4 regions of the Paenarthrobacter aromaticivorans genome follow, and region 2 is predicted to be linked to each of the others. Evidence: riboswitches for the same ligand, from Rfam matches in the RefSeq annotation. Region 2 holds a riboswitch; each other region holds the start of a gene.

Region 1 (4,254 bases), on a different contig from region 2:
GCGACCAAGGGCACGAAGAGTAGCTCGTCGCCAAGCCGCTATCCCGTCGTTGCTCAACAACGGGATAGCGGCTCAACAACGTGATAACCGGCAACTGACGGACGCCCCGGGCTATGGCAGCCTCAGAATCTCCCCGAGGTCATAGTCAGCAGGCTCCTCCAGTTGGGAGTAGGTGCAGCTCTCCGGAGTCCGGTCCGGACGCCATCGACGAAATTGGGTGGTGTGCCGGAACCGGTCGCCTTCCATGTAGTCATAGGCAACCTCGATAACCAGCTCGGGCCGGAGGGGAACAAAGGAGAAGTCCTTGCCGGCGCTCCACCGGCTCTGCGCGCCCGGCATTCGGGAACCCGTAGCTGCGGCGTCTCCTTGATCGGCCCACTGACCCCAAGGATGTTCGCTGAACTCCGTCTGGTATGGCTCAAGTTCCGCCACCAGGCTTTCGCGCTTGGCCATGGGGAACGAAGCCACCACCCCCACGTGCTGCAGCTGACCGGCGTCGTTATACAGCCCAAGCAGCATGGATCCGACAACCTTTCCCGTTTTGTGCCAGCGGAATCCAGCCACCACGCAGTCCGCGGTCCGTTCATGCTTGGTTTTGAACATGACGCGCTTATTCGGCTGGTACGTCCCCCCGAGCGGCTTGGAAAGTATGCCGTCCAGCCCAGCACCTTCCAGCTGCACGAACCACTCCTGGGCTTGGTCGAGTTCCGTCACCGCCGGCGTAACGTACACGGGCGCCTCAGCCTTGGCCAGTGCCTGCTCCAAGGCAGCTCGACGCTCGGAAAACGGCTTGTCCATGAGGTTCTCGTCTCCCAGCGCGAGGATGTCGAATCCGATGAAGGAGGACGGGGTGCTCCCGGCAAGCATCCGTACACGGCTATCTGCGGGGTGGATTCGCTGCTGAAGGCCTTCGAAGTCGAGCCTGTTCCCAGCTATGAGGACGATCTCGCCGTCGATCACGCATTTGTCCGGAAGATTCTTCTGAAGGGCTTCCACCAGCTCAGGGAAATACCGTGTCATGGGACGTTCGTTGCGGCTGCCCAGGATGATCTCATCCCCGTCCTTGAAAACGATGGTCCTGAACCCGTCCCATTTGGGCTCAAAATGGCCCACATCAGGGATCGAAGGAACGGACTTGGCAAGCATGGGCGAAATGGGCGGCATCACTGGGAGGTCCATACGACTATGTTCTACCTGCCGCTCGCGGCTGAAGCTAGTCTTGGGCCATGGATATCTTGGCCGTTCTAGTGGCAGTGCTGGCAGCACCTGCCCTCGTTGCGGCCCTATGGTTCTGGGTCTCGCGCCAGAACAGCCAGGGGAAAGTCCGGCGCGGCGCCACGGGTGGGATGCTGGGAGTGGCGGACGAAATCTTCCGACCCGAAACCCATTACGCACACCAAGTCCAAAGGATCGAGCACGAGCTGCCAGCCCCGGCTCCGGCACCGGAGCCTAAGTCCTAAGGGACCTTCGCGCTGGAAGGCGTCCCGCCCGTTACATTAATGTGACTTTAGTATGGCGCTCATGTACGGTCTAAGAGCGACCCGTATCTCCGCTGGGCCGCTTCCGGGTTGACGCCGAGCTCTGCCGCAAACCGGGATCCGCCAGACTCGCGGCAGAGACGGGGGACCCAGAGTTCCCGGGCCTGATTTTCCATAGGCCCTTGGGGTGAAGCCGCCATGTGCGGCCGGACGGCCTCGTCCGAACCCGACAGCTAACCTCGCAGGCGTTGAGAGGCAACCACCATGTCCCCAACCATGGATCAGCCGCGCCGCGCCCAAATAGCGCGCGAGCGCACCCAGCCAACCGGACGCCGTCGGGCCCAACCCAGCGGATCCTCCACCAGCGCGCCAGCAGAAGGTTTAGAAGGCACGACGCCGGAACCCGCCACTGCTTCCACTCCCACCCCTGTGGCACCCACCACGCGCGCGGCCGCTCGCGCGGCAGAGCGTGCACGGGCAGCCCAGGCAGTTATTTCAGCTGAGACAGCTCCCGCTGAAACTGCTCCAACAGAAACAGCACCGGTGGACTCTGCTCCGGCGGATTCTGCTCCGGCGGGTTCTGCTCCCCTGGAGCAGGCAACTGCTGCGATTCCAACTGTTCAGGCGCCCGAACCGGTCGCGTCCGAACCGCCTGCGAATCCCGAGCCGGCCACCGCTGCCATCCCGATCGTTCAAGCGCCCATCCCTGCCGCTGCGCCCACCGCCGCCGCGCACGAACCCGAACCAGCCACCGCTGCGATCCCGGTCGTTCAGGCAACGAGCCCTGCCCAGCTCGCCGCGGCCGCGACCGCCGCTGCTGGTCTCGCAAGCCGGAAAGCCCTTCGCGCCCAGGAAACCGAGAGCAGTAATGCCCGTAAGGCGGCACCCGCTGCCGAAACCCTGGCAAGCGCCCCTACCTTCGGAGCTTCATCCGTGGGCGGGTCATCACGGGGTGGGTCATCTCGGGGTGGGTCGTCCTTCAGCCACGAACCACACGCCGTGCTCACCAAGGCGGCCTCGGTTAAAACAATGGGCCAGCGCATGGCAGTTGTAGCTGGAGCCTTGGGCTTGGTGTTGACTGTTGGCACCATGAGCCAGGCCTTCGAGCTTCCCTTCTTCGGGCAGGAAACGCCGACGAAGGAAGCCAGTGACGCAAAGACGGGTGGCGACAGCAGGCAGTCAACTTCGGCCGCCCCTGCACCCACCTCGTCCACCTCCACCGCCACCGCTTCGTCGGCCACCAGCGAGGCCGGACTGCCGGCAACTGTTGCAACGCAGTCGTCAGAAGAGGCACCCGCTCAGTCGCCGTCGTCCCTTCCGACTCCGCAGGTTTCACTTGCGGATCCTGTTTGGGTTCCTTCGGCAGTCCCGTCAGCTGTTGTTCCTGTGCCGGGCGTGACCACTCCTGTCCCAACCCAGCCGGCCCCGAGCCCGGTCCCGTCGGACACGGTTACCACCCCACCGGCCACGACCACCCCGACTCCAACGGGGACTCCGGCGCCCACTCCAACACAGACTCCGGCGCCAAAGCCGACCGGCAGCCCCAGCACCACCACACCGTCCACTGATTCACCCTTGGATCTGGACTCCGTACTTGACGGCGCCACAGGGATCTTGAAATGAGCACGCGGCTTCCCAGGACCAGCGCGCACGTCGGATGGCACGGCCGGTACTGCAGCAGCAGCCGCACTGCCACGTTCCGCAGTCGGATGGGCCGCTGGAGCTGCCAGCGGTTGCGCCGAGCCTAAGGACTCACGGCACCAGGAATCATCGCAATAGGAATAGCAGCAACAAGATGGGGCAGGCACCTACCAGGGTGTCTGCCCCTTGTGCTCCCTTCCGCACCTGATCCGGGGCCTAGATCCGGGGCCGCGAGGCCCACCTCTGGGCCTTCAGTGCGGCGTGCAACTCGAGCCTGATCCCACCGCTCAACGGATCAGCTCCGATGAGCTGGCGGATGCGGCCGAGGCGGTTGTAGATGCTGCTCCTGTGCAGATGAAGTTTCGCGGCAACGTCCTGCACTGAGCTGTCGTTGTCATAGAGCAGTTCCAACACGGGCAGGAGTTCGCCGTTCTTATCCTGGTCCTCCAAAGTCCTGAAATGAACGGAGCCCGTATCATCCCAGCCGCCCGGCGCCTGAAGACGATCGAAGAGTTGATAAACGCCCACCGCCCGGCTCTCCACCAGTTCCCCGAGGGGCGGATCCACGGCTGCGGCCTGCGCTGCCACCTTCGATTGCCTGTAGGCGCCTGCCAATTGCCGGATAACCTGGAACGGCTCACTGATGCCCAGGATCACCCGGTCCACTTTGCGGCCCGCCCGCTTTGCGAGCTCCAATTGATAGTGCACCAGGACCTGGGCGTGATCCGCCCTGCCACCGGATTCGCGGAACAGGACAACGGAATGCGTCTCCGTCCCGGCGCTGAACAGCGCGGCGTTGACACCAATGGTGGACTGCAGCGCTGCTGTTCGGTGCGTTAGCGTGGCGGCGATGGGGTCGACGTCGGTTCCGCCGCCGTCCGCGTCCAGGATGGTCACCAGTTGCCACGGACCGCGGCCTTGGATCTCCTTCCAACCGGCCACCGCTGCCACTGCGTTCGACTCGCCGGTGCAGGCCGCCAGAAACTCCTGCTCCCGCCTCCTGCGAAACTCTGACTCGGCCGTATTGGAATCGAGCAGCAAACCAGCCAACAGATCCAGTTCGTCACGCACGCCGGGCAATTCGGCGAGTATCGCCGTCGCGGTTTGCTCCTCAAGGTCCTGCTGCACCCATAAG
Region 2 (4,254 bases):
AGTTCATGTGCGGGACACTTTTGCTGAGGACGCGGAAGTTCGCTAGAGCCACGCAAACGGGGCCGGCGACACCTATATTTGGGCGTCGCCAGCCCGTCTGAGTGGCAGCGACGTAAATGGGTGTCACCACGAGGTTGAGTCGCCGCGATAGTTAAAGCAGAACACCCCGCCGGCCTGCGCCTGCGGGGTGTTCTGTGGAGTACTTGATCAGCCGTTGACGCGGATGAAAACCGGGCCGGAGCCAACGTTCACGCTGAACAGTGCCGTGGTGGATCCGTTCCATCCACCGTGGACTGCCATGCCGTTGCCGACGTAAACAGCGATGTGCGCCATTCCGCCGAAGCCACCGTTGGCATAGTAAGCGAGGTCGCCGGGCTGGGCTTCAGCTGCACTGACCGTGCGGCCGAGGGAGAGGTAGCCGGCCGGCCAATCGTGGAAGTGAATACCGACTGCGGCCAGCGAGTTGGTCACCAGCATGGTGCAGTCCTGCGTGACACCGAGCTGTGCGTAGGCCGCTGCAGCGATAGCCGCACCGAGGCCGCTGGATGCAGCAGGCGCCTTGGCTGCAGACGCATCCGAGTTGACCGCCAAAGTAGCGGTGCCACCGGCTGCCGGAGCTTCCTTGGCAGCGGCCTTCTCGACGACGGGAGCCGGGGCTTCCACAGTCTTGACCACAGGGCGCTCGTAGGAGATGGCAACGCTGGAATCGGCAGCAATGGTGGCCTGGGCAACCGACTGCACGTCAAGCGCAGACGCAGATGTAGATTCCCGCTGGACGTTGGTGTCGGCAGCATTTGCAGCAACGCCGCTGGTCAGGACAAGGCCCGATGCAGCTGCGATCACTGCTGCCTGACGGCCAACGCCACCGGCGTTGTCGCTGACAGCCTTGGCAATGACGGCAAGTGAGCTGGTCTTGGGGGCCTCAGCTCGATGCCGTGCAACCTTGTGTGCACTGGTCATGATTACTCTCTTTTCGTATCCGCGCACGCTGGGATCGCACGCGGGTAATGGGCTGCCAGCACTTGGGGGGCATGCTGGCTTACCCCGAATGGGATTTTCTAGCGGAGGGTGTAGAACGAGGATGTGCCGGTGGAAGCCACGGAGTGCAGAAGCGTGCCCTGGCTGGGGTTCAAAGCGCTGATCATCATGCCGTTACCGACGTAGATGCCCACGTGGGCTCCACCGTTCTGCACGACGAGGTCGCCGGGGGAAGGGGTGCTGGTGGGCGTCATGATCGTCCAGGCATTGACGCGGGGGATGCTGATGCCGGCCTGGGCGTAAACCCACTGGGTGAATCCGGAGCAGTCCCAGCCGTTGGGGGAAGTGCCGCCCCAAACGTAGGGGTGGCCGATGCCGGTGTAAGCAATTGCTGCAAGTCCTGAGGCCGCGGCGCTTGAAGCGGCATCCTTGGCGCTGGAGGACAGGGAAGCGAGGGTGCCGTTCGCTTGGCCTTCGGTTGCCGTGCGCTGGGAGGCCCGCTGAACCTTGGGAGCTTCCTTGGTAGCCACAACGGGGCTTTCGAAGGAAACCGTTGCGGTGGGCTCCGCGGTAACAACTGCGGTGGCGACCAGCTGCTGGGTGCTGGAGGATTCTGACTTGGAGACGTCGGTGTCAGCGGCCTGGGCCGGGAGTCCAACGCTGAGAACGAGCCCCGAGGCTGCGGCCAGAACGGCAGCTTGGCGGCCTACGGTGCCTGCATTGGTTGAGACAGCCTTGGAAAGGGTGTTCAACGGGTTCGTGCGAACCAATTCGGCGCGATGGCGCGCAGGGGTAGTGCGTGATGACACGAAGGTAGCCTCTCCCAATGCCTGCGAGGTGAGCTGTCGGATTCGGATGGGAGTCATCCGGCCGCGCCGCTTCAAGGAAGCTTTTGCGACTTAACCCCAAGGTCTTCTGACTCGAAGACCAAAATTGGTTCCCCCGCCCCTGCCAGACGATTTTTGCGAACGGACCTTGAGTGGTGGCAGAGCTAGGCAATCCACTCAAGTGCATCGGCCCCCTAAAAAGCCGATGCGCTTTAGACGGTACAACAGATGTTCGTGAATGTCACATTCAGGTCACGGGGCGTGTCATGAATGCGATAGACAACCATCAACTTGCTTACAGCCAGCCCATGGGATCTACGACTTCGCCGTTTACCTGGACCTCGAAGTGGAGATGGCAGCCGGTAGATGCTCCTGTGGTGCCGCTCAGCGCGACGGTATCGCCGCGGCTGACAGTCTGCCCCACCTTGACGTTGAAGGACGACAGGTGGTTGTACGTGGTCTCAAGGCCGTTGCCGTGATCAATCACGACCCGGTTGCCTCCGCCGTACTCATGCCACCCGGCGAACGTGACCTTGCCCGCAGCTGCGGCGTGAACAGCGGTTCCGCACTGGGCTACGAAGTCCTGGCCACGGTGGAAGTCGCCGGTGCCGCCGGTAAGGGGGCTGACACGGTAGCCAAACGGCGATGCCGTGACCAGCTTGTCCAGCGGACTTCCCAAGGTGCCAAGTGAGGAGGCGCGCTGTATGCTTCCCGCTGACTGGGCGCTCAACAACTGCTTGAGCTTGCCGTCCGGGTCAGCGGCGGTAGCGACTGCTGCACGACTGAAATCGATTTTGGCAGAGGCTGCTGCAGAAACTTCGGGCTGACTGCCACCGGGCACGGAGAGGGCCGACTCGGCCTGACCGGACTCGGACGTGGCCATGACGGGGCTTGTGGCAGGCAGGCCTACAGTCAGGGCAAGTCCGGTGGCGGCAAGCGCGACACCGGCCTTCTGCCCGACACCACTGGCTGCGGCGAAGTCGGCTACCTGGCGCAACGGGCTCTTACGGCGGCGCACCTGACGCGGGGTGTCGCGTGGCCGGATCTCCATTGCGGCGCGGGCTGGCCGCAGCTCAGCAGCGGGGCCGGACGCGCGGCGGCGGCCCCTGACGTTCTGCGATGTCAAACTCTGTTCCTCTCTGGAAAGCCTGCGAAGTTAGCTGTCGGATTCGGGTCAGAGAGTTCAAAGACCCGGTCCGCACGAAGCGCAAACGGCACACAGGTGTCCCCGGAAGGACTTGCGTTAGTAGGCACTTCTGCTGCGGACTTCACCCCAAGGCTGCTTCTTTAGGCAGCCGCTTGTGGTTCCCCCGCCTCTGCCAGTAGTTGATGACACACCTGATCTGCTGGCAGAGCTCGGCTCCAGATCAGGTAACGCTTTGGTATCGGCGCTAGTAGATAACTATAGGCGATTAAAGCCCGCAGTAATAAATTCGTTATCTTTCCAAACGACCGTGTTGTGGGTGTCCCCATATCATCAGTCGCGGAAATCCGCAGGTCACGCGCGTGCCAGCCATCCCAAAGTGAGGTTTGACACCCCCGCGGTCCGGGAAAGTCAGAGTCAGTTGACGGCCACGAAGACGTGCGCAGCTACCTCGGGAGGCAGCTCCAGTGCTCCTTCAATGCCAGGAACGCGGACGGAGATGTACTCCCCCACCCGCTCCAAGGAGACACTCGCGCCGGGACGAATTCCGCCTTCATCGAGCTGGGTGAGGAGCTCGGGCTCAACCTGGATGGGTTCAGCAAGCCGGCTGACCACTACACGGGAATCGGCAGCGTACCCGTCCATCGCATGCAGCAGGTTCACGTCCAGGCGGGCAAGGGGCTGGTTGGCGAGACCGCCAAGGGCTTCCAAACCCGGGATGGGGTTGCCATACGGTGACTCGGTGGGGTGTTCCAACAATTCATAGAGCCGCCGCTCCACCCGTTCACTCATGACGTGCTCCCAGCGACATGCTTCGTCATGAACGTACGCCCAGTCCAGACCAATGACGTCCGCCAGGAGCCTCTCGGCAAGGCGGTGCTTCCGCATGACTTCGGTTGCCCGCTTGCGCCCAACTTCGGTCAGCTCCAGATGGCGGTCGTTGGACACAATCACCAGGCCATCGCGCTCCATGCGTCCAATGGTCTGGGAAACCGTGGGACCCGAGTGCCGCAGACGCTCCGCAATGCGTGCTCGAAGAGCCACGATGTTCTCTTCTTCAAGCTCCAAAATGGTCCGAAGATACATCTCAGTGGTATCGATCAGATCCGTCATCCAGCTCAGCTCTCCTCGAACGCATTTCTTGCGTAATCTCCACCGTACCGCGTCCCAGCCAAGGTGGACGGTGTCCAACCGACACCTCAGGAACGTAACCCCAGCCTAGCTTATTTGGAATTACTCTGGATAATTTTTCCCTTGGCCGCAATGCCTGTGGTGCTCCGGCATTCCACGTGGCGGACTATGACA
Region 3 (4,254 bases), on a different contig from region 2:
CCGTGGACACCACGATGCCGATCAGGATTGCCCCGCGGACCTTTCGCACCACCAACGCGATGGTCAGGACCAGGCCGACGGCGAACACCAACGTTGGCCAGCCCATCAGCTTGCCATCCACGCCAAGGCCGAGCGGGACCGTGGTGCCGGCGGCATCCGGGATGCGTCGGACGAAACCAGCGTTGACCAGCCCGATCAAGGCGATGAAGAGGCCAATCCCTACTACGATCGCCGTCTTGAGCGCTTCCGGGACGGCCCTGAAAACGGCCGTGCGGAATCCAGTCAGTACCAGGATGAGCATGGTGAGACCCGAAAGCACCACCAGCCCCATCATGTCCGGCCATGTCAGCCCCGGGTGGGAGGCAACCGTCACGGCGACGAATGCGTTCACTCCCAGGCCAGTTGCCACGGCGAAGGGGTGCTTGGCCCAGGCGCCCATGAGGATGGTGAGGATGCCCGCTACGAAGGCAGTGGTTGCCGCTACGGCCGTGAAGCCGAGTGATGCTCCGCTCGAGTCTGCCCCGGAGAGGATCAGCGGGTTCAGCACCACGATGTAGCTCATGGCGAAGAAGGTTGCGAAGCCGCCGCGAATTTCCCGCGAGTATGTGGACCCGCGCTCGGAGATCTTGAAGTAGCGGTCGATTGCAGAACCTTGTTTAAGCATGAAGGTCTCCGGGGATCGGGGGAGTTTGCTCTCAAATCCTATGCCCGCCAATGTGGGCTGCTGGAACGATTCGCCTAGTCTGTAAGGAAGCCAACACTAGGAGAAACCGCCCCATGCGTACCATCCGCCCGCTTCTGGCCGCCGTCGTAGCCGCTATCGCTTTCGCTTCCGCGTTGCTGTTTGGTGCAGCTCCGGCCTCCGCGCACGACGTCGCCGAATCAACAACTCCGGCCAACGGTGCCCGGGTGGCTGAAGTGCCGGCGTCGGTATCCATCACGTTCAACAACCGGCCACTTGCCATCGGTTCGGGCGTGACTGTCACCGCTGGGGGCGAAAACTGGGCAGATGGCGCAGTGGAAATCATCGACAACATGGCTGTTCAGAAGCTGCGTCCGGGCGCTCCTGCCGGCGAATACACGGTGGTGTGGCGCGCGGTCAGTTCAGACTCCCACCCAATCGAGGGAACCTTCAAGTTCACAGCTTCCGGGACAGGCACGACGACGGCGGGCGGCTCAGCAGGTGCCTCCCCTTCGGCTTCGGCGGTTGTTCCGACGGCGGGCACAGCCGCTCCCGGTACGGAAAATACTGAGCCGGCTCCGGCAGCTTCCCAACCATTCCCCTGGAGCATCGTTGGCCTCGCTGTGGTGGCGATCGCTCTTGTGATCTTCCTCGCCGTTACCGCGCGGAAGAAGCTCGCGGCTCCGAGCGAGCCGGATGGCGAAAATTCCCCGGAATAGCAGGGTTTTCTACATACTTGCGAAGATCTCGAAACGGTCACCGCGACACGCCAAAAACGAACCGCTCGTTACGTAAATGTGACTTTGGGGTGATCTTCCCGTACGGTTGTACTTGTGCCTGTTCCACGTAACGGGCATTTCCGGCCTGATTGCCTAGCTCTGCCGCAGTCCGGAATCCGTTCGCAGACAAACCTACGGCAGAGACGGGGAACCCATTTTGGCCCGCTTTCAGAGCGCGCCTTGGGGTGAAGTCACGAAGCTTCCGCTGAACAGCGGGGGATAGTGGCCGGGTGACTCCCATCCGAATCCGACAGCTAACCTCGCAGGCATCGGGAGAGGCTCTTTCATGTCTTCACGCATTCTTCGCGGCCGTCGTAAGGCGGACAGCGTACGTCCTAATCCGTTCATCTCCATCTCCAAGGCAGTTGCCAGCAACGCATCTGGCGCAGGTCGCCAGGCCGCTGTCATCGCAGCAGCTTCAGGCCTCGTCCTGACGGGCTCCATTGCTGCCCACGCAGCAGAGACCCCTGTCCAGCGCGACTCCAGCCCCGCTACTGTCGCCGAGACCGTAACTGAGGGTCCCACCAAGGTTGTTACGGCCGCATCCACGGCCACGATTAACTTCGAGCGCCCCGCGGTTGCTTCCGTGGCGGCTCCCGTCATTGAAAAGCCGGCTCCCGTTGCTCCGGCTCCGGTTGCCAAGAAGGCCGCGGCAACGACCACCGTCCAGGCATCTGCAACCACTACGGCTACCGCTCCTGTTGCGGCTGCTCCCGCTGCAGCTCCGGCTGTTGGTGGCGTCAACGCTGCCATGGTCGCCTCGGCTTACGCCCAGATCGGCATCATGCAGGATTGCACCGCCATGGTGGAAAGGGCCCTCGGCTCTGCAGGCATCCCGGTTGGGGACCTCGCACCCATGCAGTTCCTGAACTACGGCAAGGTTGTCAGCGACCCCCAGCCCGGTGACATGATCGTCCAGTCCGGCCACGTAGCCATCTACATCGGCAACGGCCAGGCTATCAGCGGAGGCATCAACGGCAACCAGACGGGCATCCACCCGATCAGCTGGCTCACCGCAACCGGCCCCATCACGTACGTACGCGCTGGCGCCTAAGCTTCACGCTCCAACTCAAAGGCCGGTGCCTTCGAGGACTCACGTCTTCGAAGGTACCGGCCTTCTGAGTTAATTTTTGTTCGTTTCAGGAACAGGCTTCGGTTGGCTCGACCATTTCCACGTTCCGGTTCCGGGCCAGAATTCCAGGCCAAGGGTTCTAGTCCTAGGTTCTAGTCCTAGGGGTTCTAGGCAAGGGCGATGCCTGGCCCGGCTGGGAGGGCCACCTTGGATGAGATCGCTTGCCCCACTGCCTTGGCTTGCCGCAGTACTTCCTTGGGCGTGGGCGTAATAAGTTCCCCTACGCCCACCAAGTGCATCCCGACGGCACGCATGGCTGCCGCGAAGTTCTGGCCTATGGCGATTCCCAGGTCGGCAAGCATTCGGCGTAGCTGGCTCTGCGCGCAGCGCGTCACCACGATGTGGTCGGCCAGGAGAACTCCGCTGGCTGTATGCACGGCCCACTGCCGCGGGGTGGACTCAAGGGGGCCATAGACGCTCAGCCCAGCCCTCAGGCTGGCCGTGTTCAGACTTGCGACGGGCCCGTATCCCAGCTGCGAGGACGAGTCTCCACCGAGGAAGTCAAGACGAACAGCGCGTGTGGTGGTGCGGACATCCAAGTGATGGCTGGCGGCGTAGTTGCGCAAATGGCGCAGGATTTCGTTGCGTTCCTGCATTGCCGCGGGGTCAGCTACGTCGCAGCGCTGGATCATTCCTGTGTGCACCGCCGGTCCGGTGGCCGATAAAGTACCAAAGCCATCCAGCACGATGGAACCTACGCCATAGCGGCTGAGTTCGCTGGCAACAGCCAAGCCGGAGAGACCGGTGCCGATCACCACGGTAGTAGTCCGTTCCGTGACGGAATCAGGAGTGAGTGACACTGCTTGGGTTCCTCCTTGACGTGTGTGCCTTTCGGCAGCGCGTGGGATCGCGTCCGAGTTCCCCAAGCGGCCGCAAATAAATGGCCGGGTTGTGTCCTGGGACACTTTTGCCGGCCATTCGGTGACTCGAACACTACCGAACTTTTTCTGCCATGGATAGCCTCCGCGACAGCGTGTTTTGGATGTTCATCCGCAGCGCAACCTGAAGGACGGAGAGCGTGCCAAAAACCGAGCCCGGACCGTTATCCACATACCCGATAGTCGCCTTGATTCGGCATTGCCAACCGAGAATAGTGGGCATTGGAAGGAGAACCCCACGGGTTCTTCGCCCTGGCTATTTGGTTGCACCAGCAAGGGAACACCGGTACGGAGAACCTCTGGCAGAATGGCCGGAACATCAAGCAGTAGGTGGAGAGGCGGGCCCCATGGACCAGCACGGCAGACACGTTGAAGAACCGCGGGACGGCGAGGACCAGGCTGTGGCGCCTGGCGGAATCGTCGTCGGAGTGGATGGTTCCGAGCACGGTCAATGCGCCCTTGTATGGGCTGCGCGTGAGGCGGACCGGCGCCAACTTCCCCTGCATATAGTCACGGCTTATTCGGTGCCGATCTTCGCAGCCTCCGGCCTCGACGGCGGATACGCCACTGTGGACGATTCCGTGATCCGCGAGGGCGCGGAAGCAATCGTCAAGCAGGCCATGGATAAAGTCTCCAGTTACAACATCGACGTCGACGCTTCAGTGGAGAATGGTGATGCCGCGGGTGTCCTCCTTGACCTCTCCGCGGACGCTGCCCTTCTGGTGTTCGGCAGCCGTGGCCGTGGTGGCTTTGTCGGGCGTCTCCTGGGCTCGGTCAGCAGCG
Region 4 (4,254 bases), on a different contig from region 2:
CGGGGCGCCGCGGATCACTACGTTTGCCGGACGCGAACGGCACGCCGCCGTGGACCTCGCCCTGCGGTATCTGGGGCTGGGAGCATGCGTTCCCGTGGACACGGACCATCAAGGCAGGATCCTGCCGGACGCCCTCGCGGATGCCATGGATGAACAACCTGGACCTTCCCTCGTGTGCCTGCAGGCGGGCAATCTGCATTCCGGAGCGTTCGATCCGATGTCCGAAGCCATTGCGGTAGCCCACGACCGCGAGGCTTGGGTGCATGTGGATGGCGCATTTGGGTTGTGGGCGGCGGTCAGCCCACATCTACGCGGGCGGCTGGCTGGAGTAGAGGAGGCCGATTCGTGGGCCACCGACGCCCACAAAACATTGAACGTCCCGTACGACTGTGGCCTGGCCATCGTCTCCCGCCCCGAAGCCCTGAGACGCGCCTTCAGCATCCATACGAGCTACCTCATTGCAACCGAGACCGGACTGGGTGATCCGTTCGACAAAGTTCCGGAACTGTCCCGTAGGGCCCGGGGCATCCCCGTATGGGCTGCCCTGCGACAGCTGGGCAGGTCCGGAGTCATTGCCATGGTGGACAGGCTTGCCGCAAACGCCCGCGCGTTGGCGGAGGGCCTCGCCGGTATCCCGGGCGTGGAAATTCTGAACGACGTCGTTTTCACGCAGGTGTCGGTCGCCTTCGGCAGCGATGACCGCACTCACCGCGTCACCCAGAGACTCATGGCCGAAGGCATTGTGTGGATGTCAGGTTCCTCATGGCGCGGACGCGAAATCCTCCGGATTTCGGTGAGTAACTGGTCCACGGACGCAGGTGACGTCGCTGCCTCGATCGCAGCCGTTCGAGGTGCGGCAGAGGCCGAACCGGAAGCATAGCGACGTCCTGTTACAAGGCCGAGCGCGCCTTTTCCAGGTAAGCCATCAGCCCGGCCAACTGCTCAGCGCTCCACGGCAGTCCCGCGCTGATGGCCTGGCTGTTTTCCTGCCAGGCTGCACGCGCTGCAGCTTTGGTGTCCTCACTCGAGTGGAACATGGAACCGATACCGTCCCATGAGCGCACCCATTCCTGGACGGAGGGATCCGTGACGGGCCTCTCGGCTTGGACGTGCGCCAGTCCTTCTTCCACCAAGGCAGCCCACTGCTGCTTGGCGGCTTCGACTTTTTCTGCGCCGAGTTCTTCCCGCTTGTCCGCGAGTTGCTGGCGTTGTTCGGCTGTGAAGTTGTTTTCGAGCACGGTGATCATCTCCAACGTTGACATGAATTGTTCAGGGGTGGGCATGGCGTGTCCGTCCATGCGTGACAAGAGCTCGCCCAAACGGTTTTGGAGCGCTTGGAGCTGCTGGGCGTGCTCCTGCACATGGACCAACTGCTGCTGGAGGAGGCCCCGAAGGGACTCCGGATCATCCTCGGGCGTTTGCAGCGCCTTGCCGATGGCCGCGAGCGGAAGCCCCAGCATCTGAAGGGATCTGATCCGGTATAGCCGGCGCAGGTCGCCCTCCGAATACCGGCGATGACCGGACGGTGTCCTTTGGCTTGCGGACAGCAGCCCGATCTCGTCGTAATGGTGGAGCGTCCGCACGCTGACGCCACATGCTGTGGCGAGCTCACCGATGCTCCACGGTCCGGATCCCCTTGTTCCCGTCATGAGCACAACGCTAAGTCCTGACGTAACGTCAGGTGCAAGCCGGCGTCGTCCGATTTCTTAAACCTGGGAAGGCAGGTTAAACGCGAAAACCGCCCCGGTCCCGCCGTTGGCTGCAGTAATCCCTGCTGCGAACGGCGGAAAACGGGGCGGCAATCGTGCCCTGAACGTTTGAGCCCGCTGGGGTGGGCTCAAACGTGCTTATTGAGTTGGCTTAGTACCAGTTGTTGGCCAAGTGGAAGGCGAGGGCGGCGGAGGGGGAGCCGTAGCGTTCCTTGATGTAGTTCAGGCCCCACTTGATCTGGGTCTGGTAGTTGGTCAGCCAGTCATCGCCTGCAGTTGCCATCTTGGAGGCCGGCAATGACTGCACGATTCCGTAGGCGCCACTGGATGTGTTGGTCGCGGTGGTCCGCCAGTTGGATTCCTTCTCCCACAGTGTGTTCAGGGCAGTCATTTCACCCGGACCCCAACCGTAGTTTGCGAGGATGCTGGCGGCGTATGCCTTGGCAGCAGCGGGATCGTCCACGGCTTTGGGAGCCGCAGCAGCGGCCGCGGCTGCAGCAGCGGCGGCATCCGCAGCCTGCTTGGCGGCTGCATCAGCGGCAGCCTTCTCGGCGGCAGCTGCCTGGTCGGCAGCGGCTTTCTCGGCCGCAGCCTTCTCCGCGGCAGCCTTCTCGGCAGCGGCCTGTGCCGCAGCCGCCTGGTCTGCAGCAGCCCTGTCTGCAGCGCCCTTCTTGGCAGCAGCATCCAAGGACGCAGAGATTTCCGCTGATTTGTTGCTGACCTGGGCGGTAGCCTGCGTCTCGGACGCCTGGCTCGTTTCGGGGAGATTGAATGCGGCGTTTGCTGCCTGGCCGAGCGATGCAACGCCCAATGCTGCGGCAACGACTCCTGCAACAACTGACATTCGTTGCCCGGTCTTGCCGCGCCGTGCAGCGTTCTTCAGAACGGCTTGCGACTTCGTCAGGGGAGCAGTGTGTTCGTCACGGTGACGCGCGGAAGGGCGCGTCTGATCGTTGAATTCAGACATGTGTGATTACCTCTCAGCGCCTGCGGAGTTAGCTGTCGGGTTCGGATGAGGTCATCCGGCCGCGCGCGTAGCTGCGGCTTCACCCCAAGGGCAAGGAAAGTACTGTGCCCGGAGACTCTGGGTCCCCCGTCTCTGCCTCGAATGAGAACGGAACTCCGGGAAGTGGCAGAGCTCGGCGCATCCCGGGTGCGGGCCAGTTAGGGGCGACCCACCCTTTCGAAGGTACAGGAGGTTTCGGCTTAAGTCACATTTGGGTAACAGAGATCACGTTCACGGCGCGTCATGTTGCCCGATTCGTTATATGCGGTCGTTCAAAGCCGTAGGAAAGCGAAGAGCGAATTCGGTGTGTCCCGGCCGGGACGTCACTTCCACACTTCCCCCATGCGCCTGGACGATGGATTCGACGATTGACAGGCCCAATCCGGAGGTTCCTTCCGACCCCGATCTCGCCGCGTCAGCCCGGGCAAACCGCGAGAAGATACGGCTCTGGAACCCAGCGGGAATACCAGGCCCGTTGTCGGTGACTGTGACCACCGCACTACCGTCCGCGGAGAGCATGACGCCTGTGACCACCGTGGTACCTGGATCGGTGTGCTTGCGGGCGTTGGACAGCAGATTGGCCAGCACCTGATGCAGCTGGGTCGCGTCCCCGCGCACTGTAATGGGCTCGTCAGGGAGCTGGAGCTTCCATATGTGGTCCGGTGCCATCACCTTTTCGTCGCTGACGGTCTCGATCACCAGCTGCGTCAGGTCCACATCGGTGACTTTCAACGCCTGGCCTTCGTCCAGACGCGCCAACAGCAACAGGTCCTCCACAAGCGTGGTCATCCGTTCCGACTGACTCTGGACCCGTGCCAGCGATTTCCTGCCGTCCTCCGTGAAGTTCTCCGTCATACGAAGGAGTTCGGTGTACCCACGAATGGCGGTCAGCGGCGTCCGAAGTTCGTGGGAGGCATCGGCAACGAACTGCCGGACCTTGGTTTCGCTCTCCTGACGGGCTTCCAGGGCCCTGGAAACGTTGTTGAGCATTTGGTTCAAGGCGTGGCCAACGCTGCCAACTTCTGTTCCTGGATGGGAGGCCGACGGCGGTACGCGCACCGCGAGTGCCACTTCACCGGCGTCGAGGGGAAGGCGCGATACCTTGGTTGCAACCTCCGAGAGTTGCTCCAGTGGCCGCATGGTCCTGCGAATGATGACAGTGCCCGCGAGGCCGATCAGAACCAGGCCGCCAAGGGAAACAAACACCATGGTCCATACGAGCGAGGCCTCGGCGTTTTGCTTGTCAGCCAACGGTAGGCCCGTCACAATAATGTCGCCGTAGGGGGTCTCAACTGCCACCAGCCGGTAGTCGCCGTTGGACAATGAACGGTCAACGGGCCCCTTGTCGCGGGGGAGCGAGAGCAGGACCTGCTTGTCTTCTGCCGAGAGTGCCACGCGGCGACCGTTTGCGTTGAGGAAGCCCGAGTTGATGACCGCGGAACCATCGATCCGCGCGTTGAGCGTCCCGGCACCTTGGCCACGGGCCTCCAGTGGATCTGGCCGACCGCTTGAGGGAAAGCTCGACGGCGGCCTGCCGAA

What was found. A riboswitch is a leader RNA that binds a small molecule or an ion and turns the genes downstream of it on or off. The one in region 2 is predicted to bind cyclic di-AMP.
Region 1: it holds a riboswitch for cyclic di-AMP, as region 2 does, so the genes downstream of both, KSW38_RS17790 (hypothetical protein) here and KSW38_RS16665 (C40 family peptidase) in region 2, are expected to answer to the same signal.
Region 3: it holds a riboswitch for cyclic di-AMP, as region 2 does, so the genes downstream of both, KSW38_RS02430 (NlpC/P60 family protein) here and KSW38_RS16665 (C40 family peptidase) in region 2, are expected to answer to the same signal.
Region 4: it holds a riboswitch for cyclic di-AMP, as region 2 does, so the genes downstream of both, KSW38_RS00510 (aggregation-promoting factor C-terminal-like domain-containing protein) here and KSW38_RS16665 (C40 family peptidase) in region 2, are expected to answer to the same signal.

Annotation. Positions count from the first base shown of each region.
Region 1 is NZ_JAHOPC010000012.1:82,608-86,861, reverse strand. Features, by position in the region: gene KSW38_RS17805 (DUF6480 family protein) at 1-23, shown strand, start outside; gene KSW38_RS17800 (ATP-dependent DNA ligase) at 112-1,179, opposite strand; gene KSW38_RS17795 (hypothetical protein) at 1,227-1,460, shown strand; cyclic di-AMP (ydaO/yuaA leader) riboswitch at 1,590-1,740, shown strand; gene KSW38_RS17790 (hypothetical protein) at 1,743-3,101, shown strand; gene KSW38_RS17785 (PucR family transcriptional regulator) at 3,336-4,254, opposite strand, start outside.
Region 2 is NZ_JAHOPC010000011.1:31,074-35,327, reverse strand. Features, by position in the region: gene KSW38_RS16670 (NlpC/P60 family protein) at 208-960, opposite strand; gene KSW38_RS16665 (C40 family peptidase) at 1,059-1,730, opposite strand; cyclic di-AMP (ydaO/yuaA leader) riboswitch at 1,792-1,955, opposite strand; gene KSW38_RS16660 (M23 family metallopeptidase) at 2,101-2,931, opposite strand; cyclic di-AMP (ydaO/yuaA leader) riboswitch at 2,938-3,167, opposite strand; gene KSW38_RS16655 (iron-dependent transcriptional repressor DtxR) at 3,367-4,062, opposite strand.
Region 3 is NZ_JAHOPC010000001.1:506,005-510,258, reverse strand. Features, by position in the region: gene KSW38_RS02440 (NCS2 family permease) at 1-664, opposite strand, end outside; gene KSW38_RS02435 (copper resistance CopC family protein) at 778-1,401, shown strand; cyclic di-AMP (ydaO/yuaA leader) riboswitch at 1,576-1,744, shown strand; gene KSW38_RS02430 (NlpC/P60 family protein) at 1,748-2,515, shown strand; gene KSW38_RS02425 (NAD(P)/FAD-dependent oxidoreductase) at 2,701-3,393, opposite strand; gene KSW38_RS02420 (universal stress protein) at 3,819-4,254, shown strand, end outside.
Region 4 is NZ_JAHOPC010000001.1:111,189-115,442, reverse strand. Features, by position in the region: gene KSW38_RS00520 (pyridoxal phosphate-dependent decarboxylase family protein) at 1-880, shown strand, start outside; gene KSW38_RS00515 (MerR family DNA-binding transcriptional regulator) at 891-1,649, opposite strand; gene KSW38_RS00510 (aggregation-promoting factor C-terminal-like domain-containing protein) at 1,861-2,676, opposite strand; cyclic di-AMP (ydaO/yuaA leader) riboswitch at 2,682-2,839, opposite strand; gene KSW38_RS00505 (sensor histidine kinase) at 2,974-4,254, opposite strand, start outside.